DNA from 2 places in the Streptomyces sp. MMBL 11-1 genome. Region 2 is predicted to be linked to the other one. Evidence: riboswitches for the same ligand, from Rfam matches in the RefSeq annotation. Region 2 holds a riboswitch; the other holds the start of a gene.
The links. Region 2 has a riboswitch for S-adenosylmethionine ahead of PSQ21_RS07605 (aminotransferase class V-fold PLP-dependent enzyme). Riboswitches for the same ligand answer to the same signal wherever they lie in the genome.
Positions count from the first base shown of each region.

Region 1 (10,312 bases), 2.6 Mb from region 2:
CCGTCGGCCGGGAAACGCCACAGGGGCGGCACCTCCGTGAAGAGGTACCGCCCCTGTGGGACGTACGCGAACTTCGATCAGCCGGAGGCACCCGGAGAGGCCCGGGGCTCCGCGGCGGATCAGAAGTCCATGTCACCGCCCGGCATGCCGCCCGGAGCCGCCGCGGCGGCCTTCTCGGGCTTGTCGGCGATGACGGCCTCGGTGGTGAGGAAGAGCGCGGCGATGGACGCGGCGTTCTGCAGAGCGGAGCGCGTGACCTTCGCCGGGTCGATGATGCCCTCGGCGATCATGTCGACGTACTCGCCGGACGCGGCGTTGAGGCCGTGACCGATCGGCAGGTTGCGCACCTTCTCCACGACGACGCCACCCTCAAGACCACCGTTGACGGCGATCTGCTTGAGCGGGGCCTCCAGCGCGAGCTTCACGGCGTTGGCGCCGGTCGCCTCGTCGCCCGTGAGGTCGAGCTTCTCGAAGACGGCCGAGGCCTGGAGCAGAGCCACGCCACCACCGGCGACGATGCCCTCCTCGACGGCGGCCTTGGCGTTGCGCACCGCGTCCTCGATGCGGTGCTTGCGCTCCTTGAGCTCCACCTCGGTGGCGGCGCCGGCCTTGATGACGGCCACGCCGCCGGCCAGCTTCGCCAGACGCTCCTGGAGCTTCTCGCGGTCGTAGTCCGAGTCGGAGTTCTCGATCTCGGCACGGATCTGCTTGACGCGACCCTGAACCTGCTCGCTGTCACCGGCACCGTCGACGATCGTGGTCTCGTCCTTGGTGATGACGACCTTGCGGGCACGGCCGAGCAGGTCCAGGCCGGCGTTCTCCAGCTTGAGACCGACCTCCTCGGAGATCACGGTGCCACCGGTGAGGATGGCGATGTCCGCGAGCATGGCCTTGCGGCGGTCGCCGAAGCCCGGAGCCTTGACGGCGACGGACTTGAACGTGCCCTTGATCTTGTTGACGACCAGGGTGGAGAGCGCCTCGCCCTCGACGTCCTCGGCGATGATCAGCAGGGGCTTGCCCGACTGCATGACCTTCTCCAGCAGCGGGATCAGGTCCTTGACGCTGGCGATCTTCGAGTTGACGATCAGGATGTACGGGTCGTCGAGCGACGCCTCCATACGCTCCATGTCGGTCGCGAAGTAGGCCGAGATGTAGCCCTTGTCGAAGCGCATACCCTCGGTGAGCTCAAGCTCCAGACCGAAGGTCTGGGACTCCTCGACGGTGATGACGCCTTCCTTGCCGACCTTGTCCATCGCCTCGGCGATCTTGGCGCCGATCTCGGTGTCGGCGGCGGAGATGGAGGCGGTCGAAGCGATCTGCTCCTTGGTCTCCACGTCCTTGGCCTGCTCCAGCAGAGCGGCGGAGACGGCCTCGACGGCCTTCTCGATGCCCCGCTTGAGGGCCATCGGGTTGGCGCCTGCGGCGACGTTGCGCAGACCCTCGCGGACGAGAGCCTGAGCCAGAACGGTGGCGGTGGTCGTACCGTCGCCGGCGACGTCGTCCGTCTTCTTGGCGACCTCCTTGACCAGCTCCGCACCGATCTTCTCGTACGGGTCCTCGAGCTCGATCTCCTTGGCGATGGAAACACCATCGTTGGTGATCGTGGGCGCGCCCCACTTCTTCTCGAGGACGACGTTACGGCCCTTGGGGCCGAGGGTGACCTTGACGGCGTCGGCGAGCTGGTTCATCCCGCGCTCGAGACCGCGCCGTGCCTCCTCGTCGAACGCGATGATCTTGGCCATGTGAAGTGGTCCTCCCGGACAGGGGTGGATTCTCCGGACCGAGAGGCGCCCGCGACGGACGGCCTGCCTGCGTGGTGGTTCCTTGCCCCACCGCGCCTGCGGGCCTCACCGGCCCGGTCCAAGTTTCTGTCACTCTCACCTGGAGAGTGCTAACGCCAATGATTAGCACTCGACCCCTGCGAGTGCAAGCGTCCCTCTCCGGATGTGGACAACGGCGCCCATCGGATGTGAATGACGGCGCCCGCCCGGCGGGGCCGTCAGCACCCGCCGAACGCGGTCCGCGACACCGGGACGCCGGGACGCCGGGACGCCGGGACGCCGGGACGCCGGGACGCCGGGACGCCGGGACGCCGCGACGCCGGGACGCACGTAGGGCCCGGTCCCCTGATCCGGGAGCCGGGCCCTGCGTGCGTGAGTAGTGTCGTCGGACGACCGCGCCGAGCTCAGCCGACGGCGAGCTTGACCATGTCGGCCTGGGGCCCCTTCTGGCCCTGCGAGATCTCGAATTCAACTCGCTGACCCTCTTCGAGGGTGCGGTACCCGTCCATCTGGATCGCGCTGTAGTGGACGAAAACATCCGCACCACCGTCGACCGCGATGAAGCCGTACCCCTTCTCCGCGTTGAACCACTTGACGGTGCCCTGAGCCATGCCTAACTCCCCTATTACTGGCCCTTGCACGGGACCGCACTTCGCGGGCCCGGGTCGGAACTCACCCTCCGACAGGAGAGGGTGCGCGGCGCCGCAGCGCGTCGACCGCGGCCGAATGTATCCGCCCAACTGCCCTCTGCAACAGGTCAATCGGACGAGAATTCTGGGCAGGGAAGAACACGCGAATATGCGGGTTTGCAGAGATTTACGGGCAAGTCGGGCCAGACAAAGGGCACTTATGCCACAAAGGGTTCACGTACTTTGGCTGCTTCTTATCGGGGCCAGGCGCATTCTCATATGCGGGCGGCACGAGCAGCGGACGGTGCTTCCCCAACTCTACCGTGCTCAACCATGCAGAATTGCCCCCTCCGCTTCTCTCGCGGAGGGGGCAATGGTGGTCACACAGAGGTGCGATGGGGCCGCCGGGAGGCGGCCCGGCGGTTCAGCAGCCGCCGGCGACCGCGGGGATGATCGAGACGCCCGCGCCGTCCGGCGTGGCCGCGTCCAGCCCGCCCTCGAAGCGCACGTCGTCGTCGTTGACGTACACGTTCACGAAGCGGCGGAGCTTGCCCTGGTCGTCCAGGACCCGGGCCGCGATGCCCGGGTGGTCCTTCTCCAGGGACTCGATGACCTCGGAGAGCTTGGCGCCCTCCGCCGGGACCTCGGCCTGGCCGCCCGTGTACGTACGGAGGATGGTGGGGATGCGGACCTTGACGCTCATGGTGGGTGCCTTCCTGAAGTCTCGGGTGATCAGTTGGCGGCGAGGCCCGCGGCGCGGAACGCGTCCAGGCTCGGCTTGATGGTCGCCGTGGCCTGGGAGGTCGCGGAGACCGCGTCCAGCGTCTTGAGCCCGTCGCCGGTGTTCAGGACGACGGTGGTGAGCGCCGGATCGATGACGCCCGCCTCGATGAGCTTCTTCGTCACGCCGAGCGTCACGCCGCCCGCCGTCTCGCCGAAGATGCCCTCGGTGCGCGCCAGCAGCTTGATCGCGTCGACGACCTGCTCGTCGGTCACGTCCTCCACCGCGCCGCCGGTGCGGCGGGCGATGTCCAGGACGTACGGGCCGTCCGCCGGGTTGCCGATGGCCAGCGACTTGGCGATGGTGTTCGGCTTCTGGGGCCGTACGACGTCGTGACCGGCCTTGAAGGCGGCGGAGACCGGGGAGCAGCCCTCGGCCTGGGCGCCGAAGATCTTGTACGGCCTGTCCTCGACGAGGCCGAGCTTGATCAGCTCCTGGAACCCCTTGTCGATCTTCGTGAGCTGGGAGCCGGACGCGATCGGGATGACGATCTGGTCGGGCAGCCGCCAGCCGAGCTGCTCGCAGATCTCGTACGCCAGCGTCTTGGAGCCCTCGCCGTAGTACGGGCGCAGGTTGACGTTGACGAAGCCCCAGCCCTCGCCGAGCGGGTCGCCGATGAGCTCGGAGCAGAAGCGGTTGACGTCGTCGTAGTTGCCCTCGATGCCGACCAGCTCACCGCCGTACACCGCGGCCATCACGACCTTGCCCTGCTCCAGGTCGTGCGGGATGAAGACGCAGGAGCGCAGTCCGGCCCGGGCGGCGGCTGCGCCGACGGCTCCGGCCAGGTTGCCCGTGGAGGAGCAGGAGAGGGTGGTGAAGCCGAAGGCGCGGGCGGCCTCGACGGCGATGGCGACGACGCGGTCCTTGAAGGAGTGCGTCGGGTTGCCGGAGTCGTCCTTCACGTACAGGCCGCCGGTGACACCCAGCTCACGGGCGAGGTTGTCGGCCTTGACGAGCTTGGTGAAGCCGGGGTTGATGTTGGGCTTCTCCGCGACGTCGGCGGGCACCGGCAGCAGCGGGGCGTAACGCCAGATGTTGTCCGGGCCGGCCTCGATGGCCTTCCGCAGCTCCTCCGGGGAGCCGGTGGGCAGGTCGTAGGCCACTTCCAGCGGCCCGAAACAGGACGCGCAGGCGAAGAGGGGGCCGAGCTCGAAACGCTCGCCGCACTCGCGGCAGGAAAGCGCCGCGGCGGGACCGAGATCGACGGCCGGGGCGGAAGAAGAAGCGGTGCTGCCTGCAACGGTCTGAACAGCCATGATGGCGGAGGTCCCTTTCTCCTCATCTTCCTCGCGACGCATTTCGCCGCAAGACGGAATTGGCACCTTCCCCACCGTGACCTCGCGGTCGGCGGGAGGGTTGCCGGGACTTCAACGGGCCGTTCCCTCAGTCCCTCTGGATGAGCTCTATGGCGCTGGATCTTCGATCCAGGCGTTTGTGTGCGGTCCGACCCCGACATGCGACGGCCATACGCGTTGTTCAAGACTGTAACCGAAGCACCGGACCGTTGAGATAGTCGTCCGAACCGCGAGATGGATCACACACAGGGAGTGCCGACCGTGCTCGAAGAGGTGGAACGCTGGCTGACCAGGCGTTCCTGGTCGTCCGGCGACCGCCCGTTGAACCGGCTCACCGACGCCCGGGAGGCCGATCCGCGCGGCACGTCGGTGAGCGTGGTGCTGCCCGCCCTGAACGAGGAGGCCACGGTCGGTGCGATCGTGGCGACGATCCGCCGGGAGCTGATGGAGAAGGTCCGGCTCGTCGACGAACTCGTGGTGATCGACTCCGGCTCCACCGACGCCACCGCCGCCGTGGCCCGGGCGGCGGGCGCCCGGGTGGTCCACCGGGACGCGATCCTGCCCCGGATACCGGCCCTGCCCGGCAAGGGCGAGGTGCTGTGGCGCTCACTCCTGGTGACCAGTGGTGAGATCGTCTGCTTCGTGGACGCCGATCTCAGAGACTTCTCGGCGGACTTCGTCTCGGGTACGGTCGGGCCGCTCCTCACCGACCCGTCCGTCCAGTTCGTCAAGGCGATGTACGACCGCCCGCTCGGCAAGAGCGCGGGGCAGGGCGGCCGGGTCACCGAGCTGGTGGCGCGCCCGCTGCTCAATCTGCACTGGCCCCAGCTGGCCGGGTTCGTTCAGCCGCTGGGCGGCGAGTACGCGGTGCGGCGGTCCTTGCTGGAGCGGCTGCCGTTCCCGGTCGGTTACGGAGTGGAGCTGGGGCTGCTGGTGGACGCGCTGCACACGGTGGGTCTGGACGCCCTGGGCCAGGTCGACGTCGGCGTGCGCGTCCACCGCCACCAGGACGGGCAGGCACTGGGCCGGATGGCGGCGGCGATCTACCGCACGGCGCAGCTGCGGCTCTCCCGGGGCCATCTGGTGCGGCCCGTGCTGACCCAGTTCGAGCGCGGCGAGGACGGCTTCGTGCCCCGCACCCATGCGGTGGACACGGAGGAGCGGCCGCCGATGCGGGAGATCGCGGAGTACGCGGAGCGATGGGCCGCTTGACGCCTTGAGGCGTTTGGGGGCTTCCCGAACGGGCTAGGTTCCGCTACATGGTCTCCGAGCACGCCGAACACGAAACCGAACCCGGATCCGAGCCCGTGGCCGCCTCCACCGCCCGGGTCCTCGTCGCGTCCAACCGCGGCCCCGTCTCGTACACGCTCGGCGAGGACGGGACGCTCGACGCCAGACGCGGCGGCGGCGGGCTGGTCTCCGGGCTGAGCGCCGTCGACGACAAGCTGTGGGTCTGCGCGGCCCTCGGCGACGGGGACCGCGAGGCGGTGCGGCGCGGGGTCGGCGAAGCGGGCGTGCGGATGCTCGACATCGACGCGGAGGTGCACGCCGACGCGTACAACGGCATCGCCAACTCGGTGCTGTGGTTCGTCCACCACCTGCTCTACCAGACGCCCGTCGAGCCGGTCTTCGACGCGGAGTTCCGCCGTCGGTGGGCCTCGTACGAGACGTACAACCGGGCCTTCGCCCGGGCGCTCGCCGAGGAGGCGGGCCCCGGGGCGTCGGTCCTCGTCCAGGACTACCACCTGGCCCTGGTCCCCGGCATGCTCCGTGAGCTGCGCCCGGATCTCAGGATCGGCCACTTCTCGCACACCCCGTGGGCGCCCGTCGACTACTTCCGGCTGCTGCCCGACGACATCGCGGAGCAGTTGCTGCGCGGCGTCCTCGGCGCGGACCGGGCCGCGTTCCTGACCCGGCGCTGGGCGGACGCGTTCATCGGCTGCTGCACGGAGATCCTGGGCGGGACGGGCCGGACCAGGATCGGGGTGCACGGCCTGGGGGCCGACGCGGACTTCCTGCGCCGGCGCTCGCACGAGGCGGACGTGGACGAGCGGATGGCGGCGTTGCGCGATCAGGTGGGCGAGGGCCGGAAGACCATCGTCCGGGTGGACCGCACCGAGCTGTCCAAGAACATCGTGCGCGGCCTGCACGCGTACCGGGCCCTGCTCGACGCCCACCCCGAGTGGCGCGAGCGCGTCGTGCACATCGCCTTCGCCTACCCCTCCCGGCAGGACCTGGCCGTCTACCGGGACTACACGGCGGCGGTGCAGTCCCTGGCCACGGAGATCAACGGAGCGTACGGCACCGAGAGCTGGACGCCGGTCGTCCTTCACGTCAAGGACGACTTCGCCCGCTCGCTGGCCGCGTACCGGCTGGCGGACGTGGCCCTGGTCAACCCCATTCGCGACGGCATGAACCTGGTCGCCAAGGAGGTGCCCGTCGTCTCCGACCACGGCTGCGCGCTGGTGCTGTCGCGGGAGGCGGGGGCGTACGAGGAACTGGGCGCGGACGCGATCGTGGTGAACCCGTACGACGTGACGGGCACGGCGGAGGCCCTGCACGAGGCGCTGACGATGAGCGCGGACGAGCGGTCCGGCCGCACGAAGCGGCTGGCCGAGGCCGCGACCGCACTGCCGCCCCAGCAGTGGTTCCTGGACCAGCTGGACGCGCTGCGCCAGGGGTGACGGCCCACGGGGCGGGGCCGACCCGGAGGAAGGGCCCCGGCCGCGCGCCGGGGTGCTTCTGCCGGTAGGGCTCGCCCGGACCCGGGGCTCGCGCCGGGCAGCCGCTCAGACGGGCGGCCCGGCGCACCGGCCGGCCCGCTACAACCGTTCGGCCAGGGCCGCCAGGAAATCCACCACCGCGGCCGGGCCCGGCACCGACAGGTCCGCGCGCTCGGCCAGTTCGGGCACCTCGGTGCTGCCGCTGCACACCAGGAGACCGGGGATGCCGTCGGGGCCCTCGGACCGCAGCTTCTCCACCGCGGCGAACGCGGCGAGGTCCCCGAGGTCGTCGCCCGCGTAGATGACGGACTCGGCGTCCAGCTCGGCGACGAACGTGGCGAGCGCGACGCCCTTGTCCATGCCGGGCGGGCGCAACTCCAGTACCAGGCGGCCCGGTTCGACGATCAGACCGTGCTTCGCCGCCAGCTCGCCGAGGGGCCCGCGCAGCGTCTCGAAGGCCGCCTGCGGGTCCTGGGCGCGCCGGGTGTGGACGGCGACGGCCTGCCCCTTCTCCTCGATCCAGGTGCCGTGCCAGGCGTCGAACGCGTGCAGCACGCCGGGGAGTTCGGCACGTGCCGCGGCCACGCCCGGGTGCGGCGCGGGGGTGTTCACCGTACCGGTGACGGCGTCCCAACGCTCGGCGCCGTAATGCCCGAGCACGACGAGGTGCTCCAGGCCGGGAACGCCCGCGAAGCCTCCGTAGCGCACCGCGACGCCCGCCGGGCGGCCGGTGATCACGGCGATGGCGGCGACCTTCGGCGCGAGCGCGGCGAGCGCGGTCACCGTGCCGGGGTGGGCGCGGGCCTGCTCGGGGTCCGGGACGATGTCGGCGAGCGTGCCGTCGAAGTCGAGGGCCACGACCGCGCGGTCGGGCCGGGCGAGAACGGCGTCGAGCCCCTCCCGGCCGGCCGGGGTGGTCGGGTGCGGCAGATGTGCGGAGTGGCTGCCCATGGGGCGAGCCTATGCCCTGGAAGGGCCGAGCACGAGCGTTGCGGACCGTCACCCTTCCCCCTCCCTTCCCTCTCCCTCCCCCTGCCTGACCGGCTGGACGGGCTTGACAGCCACTCCCCCACAACTCCATGATTCCATTAATTGACTAATGGATTTGAGGTGAGGCGCATGGCGGACACGGGCACGTTGAACGCGACGTCCGGCAGCTGGGCACTGGAAGCCCGCGGCCTGGGCAAGCGCTACCGGCGCGGCTGGGCGCTGCGCGACTGCTCCTTCCGGATCCCGGCCGGCCGCATCTGCGGCCTGGTCGGCCCGAACGGCGCGGGCAAGAGCACCCTGCTCAATCTGGCGACCCGGCAGGTGCAGCCGACGACCGGCGAACTGCGGATCTTCGGCGTACCGGTCGACGACCCCGCCGTGATGCCCACCTTCGCGTTCCTCGGCCAGGAGAAGCCGCTGTTCAAACGGTTCACCGTGGCCGACACCCTGCGTATGGGCGCCGAGTTGAACCCCGGCTGGGACGCGGCGGCGGCGACGCGCATCGTCCGCTCGGGCAACGTCCCGCTGCACGCCAGGATCGGCACGCTCTCCGGCGGCCAGCGCACCCGCGTGGCCTTCGCCCTCGCCTTCGGCAAGCGCCCGGACCTGCTGCTCCTGGACGAGCCGATGTCGGACCTCGACCCGCTGGCCCGCGACGAGATGAGCACGCTGCTGATGGCGGAGGCCGTCGAGCGCGGCACCACGGTGGTGATGTCCTCACACATGCTGACCGAGCTGGAGGACATGTGCGACTACCTGCTGGTGGTCTCCGAGGGCCGGATCCGGATGGCCGGTGACGCCGACGCGCTGGTCCCGGCCCACGCGCTGGTCACCGGGGTGACCCGGGACGGCTCGCTGCCGACCGAGCTGGCCGAACACACGGTCGTCGAAACCCGCCTCCAGGGGCGGCAGTTCCAGGCGATGATCCGGCCGAAGGCTCCGCTGCCGGCCGACTGGGAGAGCGCCGAACCCTCCCTGGAGGAAGTCCTCCTCGCCCATCTCCGCTCCCCGGACGCGCCCTCGCTCTACACCCAGGGCGCCCGCGTCGAGGCCGAAGGGACCCAGGCCGCATGAGCACCACCCTCACCGAGAAGCCCACCGAACCCGGCTCCGGACGCCGCCTGTTGCGCGGAATGCCGTGGCTCGTCGTGCGCCAGCACCGGACCGCGCTGGTCTGCGTCCTCGGCCTCACGCTGCTGACCGCCCTCTGGATCGTGTACGAGCGCAACGAGCTGGTCCAGCTGCTCGACGCGAAGGGCTGGCCGGAGAAGGACGCGGGCCAGCCACTGGAGAACAACCGCGGCTACAACTACATCACCTCCATCCTCGGCGGCCTCCCCCTGATCCTCGCCGTCTTCATCGGCGCCCCGCTGATCGCGGGCGACCAGGAGAACGGCACCGCGCAGCTCGTCACCACCCAGTCGGCGACCCGCCGCCAGTGGCTGATCGCCAAGCTGGGCCTGGCCTACACCCTGGCGCTGGTCTCCGGCGTGGTGCTCTCGGCGCTGTTCACCTGGTGGTGGAAGCCGTACCGCTCGGTCTTCCTCAGCGACTGGATCGACGGCGTCATCTTCGACAACACCGGGCCCGTCCTGCCCGCGTTCCTCCTCTTCCTGACCGCGGCCGGCATCACCATCGGCACCCTGATCCGCCGGACGCTCCCGGCCATGGTGGTCACGTTCCTCTTCACGGCCATCACCACCATGTTCGTCTGGGACGAGGTGCGCCGACGCCTCGGCGACACGCACCTCTTCACCTACCCGATGGGCAGCGAACTCCCGGCCCGCTACGCCGACGCGTACGAGGTGGACCGCTGGGTCGGCAGCGCCGACGGGACCCTGTACGGCTGGGGCACCTGCGCCGAGGCGACCGAGAAGGCGCAGAACGCGTGCATCAAGGAACACGGCATCGTCAACGACGTGATCGAATACCTCGAATACAGCCAGATGGCGCCGATGCAGTGGACCGCCGCGGGCATCCTGCTCGCCGGAACGGCCCTCCTCACGGCGTTCACCCTGTGGCGGGTCACCCGCCGCCCGCTGTGAACACCGCCCGCTCCTCCTACATAAAATGCCGTCATCGAGCGGAAGGTGAAGACCGTGGTCGTGTTCCG
Region 1 is NZ_CP117709.1:4,415,537-4,425,848, reverse strand. It holds gene groL (chaperonin GroEL) at 120-1,742, opposite strand; gene PSQ21_RS19425 (cold-shock protein) at 2,186-2,392, opposite strand; gene PSQ21_RS19420 (MoaD/ThiS family protein) at 2,835-3,113, opposite strand; gene thrC (threonine synthase) at 3,143-4,447, opposite strand; SAM riboswitch class I at 4,467-4,594, opposite strand; gene PSQ21_RS19410 (glucosyl-3-phosphoglycerate synthase) at 4,748-5,698, shown strand; gene PSQ21_RS19405 (alpha,alpha-trehalose-phosphate synthase (UDP-forming)) at 5,746-7,170, shown strand; gene otsB (trehalose-phosphatase) at 7,309-8,160, opposite strand; gene PSQ21_RS19395 (ABC transporter ATP-binding protein) at 8,329-9,273, shown strand; gene PSQ21_RS19390 (ABC transporter permease) at 9,270-10,244, shown strand; gene PSQ21_RS19385 (GntR family transcriptional regulator) at 10,290-10,312, shown strand, end outside.
Region 1: another riboswitch for S-adenosylmethionine. It lies ahead of thrC (threonine synthase); the one in region 2 lies ahead of PSQ21_RS07605 (aminotransferase class V-fold PLP-dependent enzyme).

Region 2 (10,312 bases):
GGGCCGTGACGTCAGATGCGGACGCCGAACTGGAAGGTGCCCATGTAGTCCATCGACTCGTAGCGGACGACGGTGCCCGGCTTCGGGGCGTGCAGGATCTGGTTGTTGCCGGCGTAGAAGCCGACGTGCGCCAGGTTGTTGAAGAAGACCAGGTCGCCCGGCTTGAGCTGGCTGCGGCCGATCTTCGTGCCGTCGTTGTGCTGGGTGAACGTGGTCCGGGTGATGGAGACGCCGGCCTGGGCGAAGGCCCACTGGGTCAGTCCGGAGCAGTCGTAGGAGGAGGGGCCCGTGCCGCCGGAGACGTACGGCTTGCCGATCTGCGTGGCGGCCGCGGCCAGGGCGGCGGCTCCGCGGCCGGACGCGGGGGCCTCGTTGCCGAGTGCGACCCGGTCGCCGGCGGCGCGGCTGGCGCGCTGCTCGTCCTTCTTCATCTTGGCGCGCTCGGCCTGGGTCAGCGTGTTCAGCAGCTGCTGGGCGTCGGCCAGTTTGCCCTGGTACTTCTTCTTGTTCTCGCCGAGCGCCTTGCGGACGTCGGCGAGGTCGCCGAGCTTGCCCTGGGCTTCCTGGCGCTGCTGGGCGAGGGTGCGCTGCTTGGCTTGGATCTTCTGCAGCGACTCCGTCTGCTTGACCGTCAGCTGGTCGAGCGCGGAGGCCTGGTCGAGGAAGCTGTCCGGGTCCGAGGCGAGGAAGAGGGCCACGGAGGGGTCGATGCCGCCGGAGCGGTACTGCGCGGTGGCGATCGAACCGAGTTCGGTGCGCAGCGTGTTGAGCTCGGCCTGGCCGCGGGCGACCTTGTCCTGGAGCGCGTCGACTTCCTTCTTCAGGTTGTCCTGTCGCTCCTTGGCCCCGTTGTACTTCTCGGTGGCCGCCTCGGCCTCGTGGTAGAGCTTGTCGACCTTCGCCTTGACTTCGCTCTTGCTCGGCTTGGGGTCGGCGTGGGCGGCCTGGGAGGTCAGGGCCACGGCCGCGGCGGCGGTCGCGGTGAGCACGGTCACGCGGGTGCGGCTCGGCTGCTTGGGACGACGGTGGGACGCCACGAAGGCGAGCTCCTTCTTCCTCAGAGCCGCCTACCGGGCTGTGGGGGAAAGAATCCCCGGCTCCGTGCACATGACGGACTCGGCGGTTCCTTCGCCGTCACCCCCAGTGGGTGATCAACCGTGCGAAGGTTCGAGGCCTGACCCTAGTGACCATCCTGTGATCAGTTCAAATCCTCACAGGATTTTTCTCGTCACACCAGGCACTTCTTTACTCTCACCCCACCGCGTGTAGCGGCGACTTGACGGTACGTTCCCAGAAAACCGGCATGCCACACATGTCGAGCATATTCCGCTAGACGCGCGAAAGGCGTTTGAGGAGCAAGACGGACGCGACCGGTCGCGCGCCGGCCTTGGCCACGCCGTCCGCCACCTCCCGGTCGGTGGAGACGACCACCACGGGCCGCCCCGGCGGTTCCGCGCGGGCCAGTTGACGGATCAGCTCGTCCGCCGTGACCCCGGCCTTGCTGAACAGCACCCGTACGCCCCGGGGCGGGGCCAGCAGCACCGGGGCTGCCAGTTCGGCCCCGTCGAAGACACAGGTCATCTCGGCGCCGGTCTGCGCCGCGAGCACCGAGAGCCCGCCCAGCAGCCGCAACCGCTGCTTCTCCAGCGGCATCTGGGGATAGCCGGTCTTGGTGACGTTGTAGCCGTCCACGATGAGGTGGGCCTGCGGCAGCGCCAGCAGTTGGTCGAGCAGCGCCGGGTCGGTCTCGGAAAGGGCCCTGGCGGCAATGTCCTTGGGGGACATCCGGCCGGGCTCCACCGCGTCCACGGTGTCGGCGGGATGCGTCGTCGCCGGGGGGAGCGCCAGCTCCCGCCGCAGCCCCGAGGCCGCGTCCAGCACGGTGTCCAGGAGCAGCCGCAGCCGCATGTCCTCCACCGATCGGCCCTCCCGGGCGGCCCGGCGGCTCGCCTCCAGGGCCGCCTCGGCCTCCCCCAGCCGCCCCTTGAGCCGGCGCGACTCGCTCTCCGCGGCGGAGAGCTGGGCGGCCGACTCGGCGCGTACGGCCTCGGCCTCGGCGGCGCCGCGGCGCAGGGCGGCCTCGCCGCGCTTCACCTCGCTCAGGGCGCTGCGCAGCTTGCGATGCAGCGACTCGGTCTCCTTGCGGGCCGCATCCAGCTCGGTGCGCAGCCGCTCGGTCTCGGCGCGGGTGTGGGCACGGGCCCGCTCCAGCTCCTCGCGCAGATGGTCCCGTTCCCGACGGGTCTCCTCGTCGGCCCGTTCCGCGTCGGCGCGCTGGACCTCCTCGCCGGCCGATTCGACCAGCTTGACCCAGCCCACCGGGCGCAGCACGTAGGCGGCGGCGGCCACGTCGAGGGGATCGGCGGCGGCGGGCGGCGAGCCGGCTTCCAGCGCGCCGGTCAGCTCGGGCTGGGACTGGCCGAGCCGCTCACCGATGCGCTGCCGGAAGACGGCGTCGCTCTCCAGCGCGGCGGCCATCGCGTTCCCCGCGAACTTCGCTCGCCGGGTCGGCGTGAACCGGGCGTACTGCCGTAGCTGGGCGGGCAGTTCGGCGACGGTCAGCCCGCCGAAGGCGTCCGAGACCAGCGCGACGACCCGCCGTCGCACACCCTCGGGCAGCGGACGGCCGAGCGCCTCTGCACCGCCGTCGGCCTCATCGGCCGGTCCGGCGCCGCTGGTCGGCTGATCCACCGTCCGTCACCCCATAGATGTGTGATGGGTGCGCTCCCTCTCAGGAAGCGGCACCCGGCCTGTCCACCAGTTCGATCTGGTCCACCGCGTTGCACCAACGACAGCGGACCGACTCGATGGTCTCACTGACGACCTCCCGCTCCTCGACACTCGACTCACCGGCCAGGTCGAGGTGCACGTACTCCACGACCTTGGAGGAGCGGGTCACATCGAAGCGCGTGAGATTGCCGCACAGCGTGCAGCGCCAGCGCGTCCCGTCCGTCGGCAGGGGAACCGTCGTCATCGTTGCGTCCTCTTTCGTCGTCTCCAGGAGCCCGCGCCGGGCGCGCCGCCGCGACTCCGCCTGTCTACGTCAAGGATCTCGCGGTGCGCCGTCGAACTGCGGAAGTCCTGGCGTAACCCTACGGCCTCGCGTACGGGCACCGGCACGGCGAGGCGCTCCCTCCCGCTTCCCCACCGGTACGTCATGCTCTGTCCATGATCGAGTGGCGGCAGGCCGACTGGCGGACCACGGCCGGAAGGATCCGGGACGCGGCGCTGTCGAGCGGCGCCCCGGTCACCTACGGACTGATCGGCGCCTGCGGCGTGATCTTCCTGATCAGCCCGCTGTCCGGGTTCGGCGGTGCCGCCCATCGGAGCGAGGACGCGCTGCTCGCCGCGCAGGCGGGGTACTTCGAGCGGTGGGGGGTGATCCCCGCCGACCTGTGGGAGGGGTCGGCGCACGCGCTGATCACACCGTTCACGGCGCTGTTCGTGCACGGCAGCTGGCTGCACCTGCTGGGGAACCTGTTGTTCCTGTACGTGTTCGGCGCGATGGCCGAGGAGCGCATGGGCCGGGTGCGGTTCGCCCTGTTCTACGTGGGCTGCGGCTATGTGGCCCTGGCCTGCTACGCGGCGGCGCACGCGGACTCCGAGCAGACGCTGGTCGGGGCGTCGGGGGCGATCTCCGCGGTGCTCGGGGCGTTCCTGTACCTGTTCCCCAGGACCCGGGTGACCAGCCTGTTCCCGTTTCTCTTCTTCCTGCCGCTGCGCTTCCCCGCCTGGATCGTGCTGGCCTTCTGGTTCGGGCTCCAGTGGGCGGCGGCGCAGGGGGCGGGCAGCGGCCCCGGGGTGGCGTATCTGGCGCATGTGGCGGGCTTCGCGGCCGGGTTCCTCTACGCCTGGGGACGTTATGGGCGTACGGCTAGAGTGAAGGTTCCAGCCACGGCCACCGAGGGAGACAGCCAGCCGTGATCACCGCGATCGTGCTCATCAAGACCAGCGTGGACCGGATTCCGGAGATCGCCGAGGCCATCGCCGCGCTGGACAGCGTCAGCGAGGTCTTCTCCGTCACCGGCACCCACGACCTGATCGCCATGGTCCGTGTCGCCAGGCACGACGACCTCGCCGACGTCATCCCCGGCCGGATCAGCAAGATCCCGGGCGTCGAGGGCACCGACACCCACGTGGCGTTCCGTACGTACTCCCAGCACGACCTGGAAGCGGCCTTCTCCATCGGCCTCGACGTGTAGGCGCGGGCGCCACCGGCGACGCGCCTCGGCCGGGGACAGGCAGCGGGCCTGTCCCCGGCCGAGGCGTTTCATCAGGACGTGTCTCAGAGCCGGGCGGCTTCGCCCCGGTCCGGGACGCAGCGGCCGTCCTCGGTCCGGTAGCTCCACCGGGCGCCCTCGCGGACCAGCTCGGAGACCGCGCGCAGGAAACGGTCGATGTGCTCGTCGGGCGTACCGGCGCCGAAGCTGACGCGGATCGCGTTGAGCGAGCTTTCACCCGGCTCGGCCTCCGGCGCGCCGCACTCGCCCGGGTCCTGCGGGTCGCTGCCGAGCAGGGTGCGCACCAGCGGGTGGGCGCAGAAGAGGCCGTCGCGCACGCCGATGCCGTACTCGGCGGAGAGGGCGGCGGCGAAGTGCGAGCTGTTCCAGCCGCGCACCACGAAGGAGATGACGCCGACCCGGGGGGCGTCGTCGCCGAACAGGGAGAGCACCCGCACCTCGGGCACCTCGGCGAGCCCCTCGCGGACCCGGCTCACCAGCTCCTGCTCCCGGGCGACCAGGCCCTCGAAGCCCGCTTCCGTCAGGGCCTTGCAGGCGGAGGCGATGGAGTAGACGCCGATGACATTGGGCGAACCGGCCTCGTGACGGGCGGCCGTGGTGTGCCAGTCGACGTCCACGCCGCCGTCGGCGCGCCGGGCGACCGTGCGGGACGCGCCGCCGCCGGCGAGGTACGGCTCCGCCGCCCGGAGCCAGTCGGCGCGGCCGGCCAGGACCCCGGAGCCGAAGGGCGCGTACAGCTTGTGGCCGGAGAACGCGACCCAGTCGACGTCCAGTTCGGCGATGTCCACGGGGTGGTGCGGGGCCAGCTGGGCGGCGTCGAGCACGATGCGGGCGCCGTGCGCGTGGGCGGCGGCGGCCAGTTCCCGTACCGGCCACAGCTCGCCGGTCACGTTGGACGCGCCGGTGACGCAGACGAGGGCGGGGCCGTAGGGGTCGCGGTCGGCGAGCGCGCGCTCCAGGGTCTCGACGGCCTGGGCCGGGGTGCGGGGCGCGTCGAGGTAGGTGACCCGGGCGTCGCGCCAGGGCAGCAGGGACGCGTGGTGCTCGGTCTCGTACACGAAGACCTGGCAGTCGGCGGGGAGCGCGGAGGCCAGCAGGTTGAGGGAGTCGGTCGTGGAGCGGGTGAAGACCACCTGGTCCTCCGCGCGGCAGCCGAGGAACTCCGCGACCGTGCGGCGGCTGTTCTCGAAGAGGTCGGTGGAGAGCTGGGAGAGGTAGCCGGCGCCGCGGTGGACGCTGCCGTAGTACGGGGCGTACGCCGCGACGTCGTCCCAGACCCGCTGGAGGGCCGGGGCGCTGGCGGCGTAGTCGAGCGCGGCGTAGGTGACCTCACCACCGGTGACGAGCGGGACGGTGACGTTCTGCCCCAGAACGGGCAACGGGGCACAAACCGACGGGTCGAGGGCAGCGGTGGGGACAGACATGGCGAACTCCCGTAACAGGCAGGCGAAATCCGTGCGCCGGCAGTACGCGGCAGCGCAGGGGGAAGAAAAAAGGATGCGCGGAAGGAGGGCGTTCAGCCCTAGCGCATTCGCTTGCTCACAGAAGGCTCCCTAGGGACCAGGACCCCGGGGGCTGGCATCCGCTGGATGCCGAGGGGCCCGCGCTTGCCGCAGACCTCGCTGCCTGCGGCCTGGTCTTCACCCGGGGCACCCCGCCACGGACGGAGGGTTGCCGGACAGCGGGCCGGGGCCGTAGTCGCTGTCACTCATGACCTGCGCAGCATCTTGCCATATGTGCGCACACGCGCAAGGGCGCGGTCCGGCATCCGGACCGCGCCCCGCGTCACACCGTGTGCCCCGGAGGCTTCTCCGCGGCGCGTCAGGCGTTGCTGGCCGCCACCCAGCGCTCCAGGGCCCGCTTGGCGGCTCCGGAGTCGATGGCCTCGGCCGCGACGAGGATCTTCGCCGCGAGCTGTTCGGTCAGCGTGCCGGGGCCCGGGTCCAGGGCCACCAGGGCCGCCGCCGAGTTGAGCAGCACCGCCTCCCGTACCGCGCCGCCCTCGCCGTCCAGCAGGCGGCGGGCCACATCGGCGTTGTACGAGGCGTCGGCGCCGCGCAGCGCCTCGACGGGGACGATGGGCAGCCCGACGTCGCGCGGGTCGAAGGGCTCCTCGCGGACCACGCCGTCGCGCACCACCCAGACCCGGGAGGTCGCGGTGGTGGTCAGCTCGTCGAGGCCGTCGTCACCGCGGAAGACCAGGGACGAGTTGCCCCGGTCGGCCAGCACACCCGCGACGATGGGCGCCATCCGGGCGTCGGCGACGCCGACCGCCTGGGCGCGGACCTGGGCCGGGTTGGTGAGGGGGCCCAGGATGTTGAACGTGGTCTGCGCGCCGAGTTCCTTGCGGGCCTTGGCGGCGTACCGCAGGGCGGGGTGGAACTTCACGGCGAAGCAGAAGGTGATGCCCGCCGCTTCGGCGACCTCGACCACCCGCCGCGGGGTCAACTCCAGGTTGACGCCGAGCTTCTCCAGCACGTCGGAGGAGCCGCTCGCGGAGGAAGCGGCCCGGTTGCCGTGCTTGACGACCTTCGCACCGGTGCCGGCGATGACGATCGCGGACATGGTCGAGATGTTGACCGTCCTGGCGAGGTCGCCGCCGGTGCCGACGATGTCGACGGTGCGGCCCGGCACGTGGATGGTGTTGGCGTGGGTGTACATCGCGCGGACCAGGCCGGTGACCTCGTCGACGGTCTCGCCCTTGGCCCGCAGCGCGACGGCGAACCCGGCGATCTGGGCGTCGGTGGCCTCGCCGCTCATGATGCGGTCCATGGCCCACGCGGTCTCCTCGGAGCTGAGGTTCTCGCCGCGCAGGAGGGGGTTCAGGAGGCCGGGCCAGGAACGGTCCGCCACGCTGTCGCCGCCGCTCGGGGTCACAACGTTCATGGTCCGCTCCAGGGTCCACAGCCGGTCAGGAAAGTTGGCTCCACCCTATCCAGCCGGAGGGACCGCGAAGAGCCCCGTCCATCGAATGGACGGGGCTCTCACGGTGGCGACCGTTTCAGGCGATCAGTGGTGGCTGTGGCTCTCGCTGATCTCCTTGTACTCCTCCGGGGTCGCCTTGGGGATCTGGTTCCCGTCGGCGAAGTACCCCTTGCTGAGCTTGGCGCGCAGCTTCTGCACCGGGGAGATCTTGCGCTTGACGCCGTTCTCGTCGACCGCGGGGCCGAGGTCGAGCGGCTGGTACTGCTCGTGCGCCGTGAGCGTGTGCAGCTGCCCGGGGCTGAGCGGCTCGTGGATCTCGACGAACTCACCGTGCGGCAGGCGCTTGATGATGCCGGTCTCGCGACCGTGCAGCACCTTCTCCCGGTCGCGGCGCTGGAGGCCGAGGCAGATCCGCTTGGTGACGATGAACGCGATGACCGGTCCGACGAAGAAGAAGATCCGGACGAACCAGGTGATGGCGTTGATCGACAGGTGGAAGTGCGTGGCCCACAGGTCGTTTCCACCGCCGACGAGGCCGATGAAGTACGCCGTGATCCAGGCGACGCCGAAGCCCGTACGGGTCGGGGCGTTGCGCGGGCGGTCCAGGATGTGGTGCTCGCGCTTGTCGCCGGTGATCCAGGACTCGATGAACGGGTACACCGCGATCGCGGTGAGGACCACGCCGAAGCCGACCAGCGGGATGAACACGCCCAGGGCGAGCGTGTGGCCCCACAGGTTGATCTCCCAGCCCGGCATCACACGGACCAGCCCCTCGGCGAAGCCCATGTACCAGTCGGGCTGGGCGCCGGTGGAGACCTGGTCGACCCGGTACGGACCGAGCGCCCAGATCGGGTTGATCGTGGCGATGGCCGAGATGGCCGCGATGACGCCGAAGACGAGGAAGAAGAACCCTCCGGCCTTCGCCATGTACACGGGCAGCAGCGGCATGCCGACGACGTTCTTGTTGGTCCGGCCGGGACCCGCGAACTGCGTGTGCTTGTGGTAGAAGACCAGGATCAGGTGGGCCACCAGCAGACCGAGCATGATGCCCGGCAGCAGCAGGATGTGGATCGAGTAGAACCGGGCCACGAAGTCGTGGCCGGGGAACTCGCCGCCGAACAGGAACATCGAGATGTACGTACCGACGATCGGCACGGACAGGATCGCGCCCTGGGTGAAGCGGACACCCGTACCGGAGAGCAGGTCGTCCGGGAGGGAGTAGCCGGTGAACCCGGTGAACATGCCGAGCACGAACAGCAGGAAGCCGAAGAGCCAGTTGATCTCGCGCGGCTTGCGGAACGCACCCGTGAAGAACACGCGCATCATGTGCACGAACATGGCGGCCAGGAAGATCAGCGCGGCCCAGTGGTGGATCTGCCGTACGAGCAGACCACCGCGGACCTCGAAGCTGATCTTCAGGGTCGAGGCGTAGGCCTCGGACATCCGGATGCCCTGCATGGGCTCGTACGGACCGTGGTAAACGATCTCGCCCATGCTCGGCTGGAAGAACAGCGTCAGATACACACCCGTGAGGATGATGATGATGAAGCTGTAGAGCGCGACCTCACCGAGCATGAAGGACCAGTGGTCCGGGAAGATCTTGCGCATGTTGGCCTTGGCGAGGCCGTAGATGCCCAGTCGGCCGTCCGCCCAGTCGGCCACCCGCTCGCCGGCCGGAGCCTTGCGCCCGCTCGCCGGTCCGGCGGCGGAGGGGTTCTTCGGTGCAGTACTCATCCGCGCTCCCAGAAGGCAGCACCGACGGGCTCGTCGAAGTCGCCGAGCGCCTCGAGGTTGCCCTCGCTGTTGACACCGATCCGCAGCTGCGGAAGGGCGTGGCCGGCCGGACCGAAGATGACGCGAGCGCCGTCGGAGAGGTCGAAGGTGGACTGGTGGCACGGGCAGAGCACGTGGTGGGTCTGCTGCTCGTACAGGCTGATCGGGCAGCCGACGTGGGTGCAGATCTTGGAGAACGCGACGATGCCCTCGTGGGCCCAGTCACGCTGGCGCTTGTCCTTGATGTCGTCCGGCTCGATGCGGACGATCATCAGGGCCGCCTTGCCCATCTGCGTCTGGAAGTCGTGCGACTCCGGGTCGAGCCCCTCGGGCATGGCGAAAGCCAGCGACCCGACGGTGATGTGCTCGGGGCGCAGGGGCTTCATCGTGTTCATGTTGATGAGCTGCTTGCCCTCGGCCCACAGGGTGGTCCGGAGCTTCTTCTCCGGCAGCGGACCGAGGTCGCGCAGCAGGACCACACCGGAGAGCGGCACCAGGGCCAGCGCGCCGAACATGGTGTTGCGGATCAGCTTGCGCCGGCCGATCGCGGACTCCTCGGCGCCTGCCTTGAAGTCGGCCAGGACCTGAGCCTTGACCTCGGGCGGGGCCTCGATCGGGTGGCGGTCGGCGGCGACCTCGACGTCGGACATCAGGGTGCGCGCCCAGTGGACGGCTCCCGCGCCGATGAAGAAGAGCGCCGCGCCCAGGGTGAGACCCAGGGAGAAGTTGAGCGGGCTCACATGGCCGAAGGGCCAGATGTAGACGATCTTGTCCACCGGGAAGATGACGTAGGAGGCGATGAAGCCCACCGTCGCCAGCATCGAGAGGGTGAACATGAACGCGACGGCGCGCTCCGAGCGCTTCGCGGCGCGTTCGTCGAGGTCCTGGATGCGCGGCTGGTGGGCCGGCAGCCCCGGGTCGGCGAACGGGTCGTCGTGACGCTCCACCGCGCCCTGCGCGGTCTCCTGCACCACGGGCAGGTTGTCTTCTGGAATCTGTTGGCTACTCATGACTTCTTGGCCTTAGCGGTGTGGGCCGCGACCCAAACGGCGACGGCGACGAGCGCGCCGAGTCCGAAGATCCACGCGAACAGACCTTCGCTGACCGGACCGAGACCGCCGAGGGCCAGGCCGCCGGGGCTCTCCGTCTCGTCACCGTTCACGGTCTCGATGTACGCGATGATGTCCTTCTTCTCCTGCTCCGGCATCGTCGTGTCGGGGAAGGAGGGCATGCTCTGCGGGCCGGTCTGCATGGCCTCGTAGATGTGCTTCGCGCTCACGCCTTCGAGGTCGGGTGCGTACTTGCCCTCCGTCAGGGCTCCGCCCTTACCGGTGAAGTTGTGGCACTGGGCACAGTTGGTGCGGAACAGTTCG
Region 2 is NZ_CP117709.1:1,776,598-1,786,909, forward strand. It holds gene PSQ21_RS07580 (C40 family peptidase) at 12-1,037, opposite strand; gene PSQ21_RS07585 (NYN domain-containing protein) at 1,330-2,691, opposite strand; gene PSQ21_RS07590 (hypothetical protein) at 2,732-2,974, opposite strand; gene PSQ21_RS07595 (rhomboid family intramembrane serine protease) at 3,169-3,924, shown strand; gene PSQ21_RS07600 (Lrp/AsnC family transcriptional regulator) at 3,921-4,202, shown strand; gene PSQ21_RS07605 (aminotransferase class V-fold PLP-dependent enzyme) at 4,286-5,665, opposite strand; SAM riboswitch class IV at 5,840-5,957, opposite strand; gene trpD (anthranilate phosphoribosyltransferase) at 6,063-7,127, opposite strand; gene qcrB (cytochrome bc1 complex cytochrome b subunit) at 7,251-8,900, opposite strand; gene qcrA (cytochrome bc1 complex Rieske iron-sulfur subunit) at 8,897-9,949, opposite strand; gene qcrC (cytochrome bc1 complex diheme cytochrome c subunit) at 9,946-10,312, opposite strand, start outside.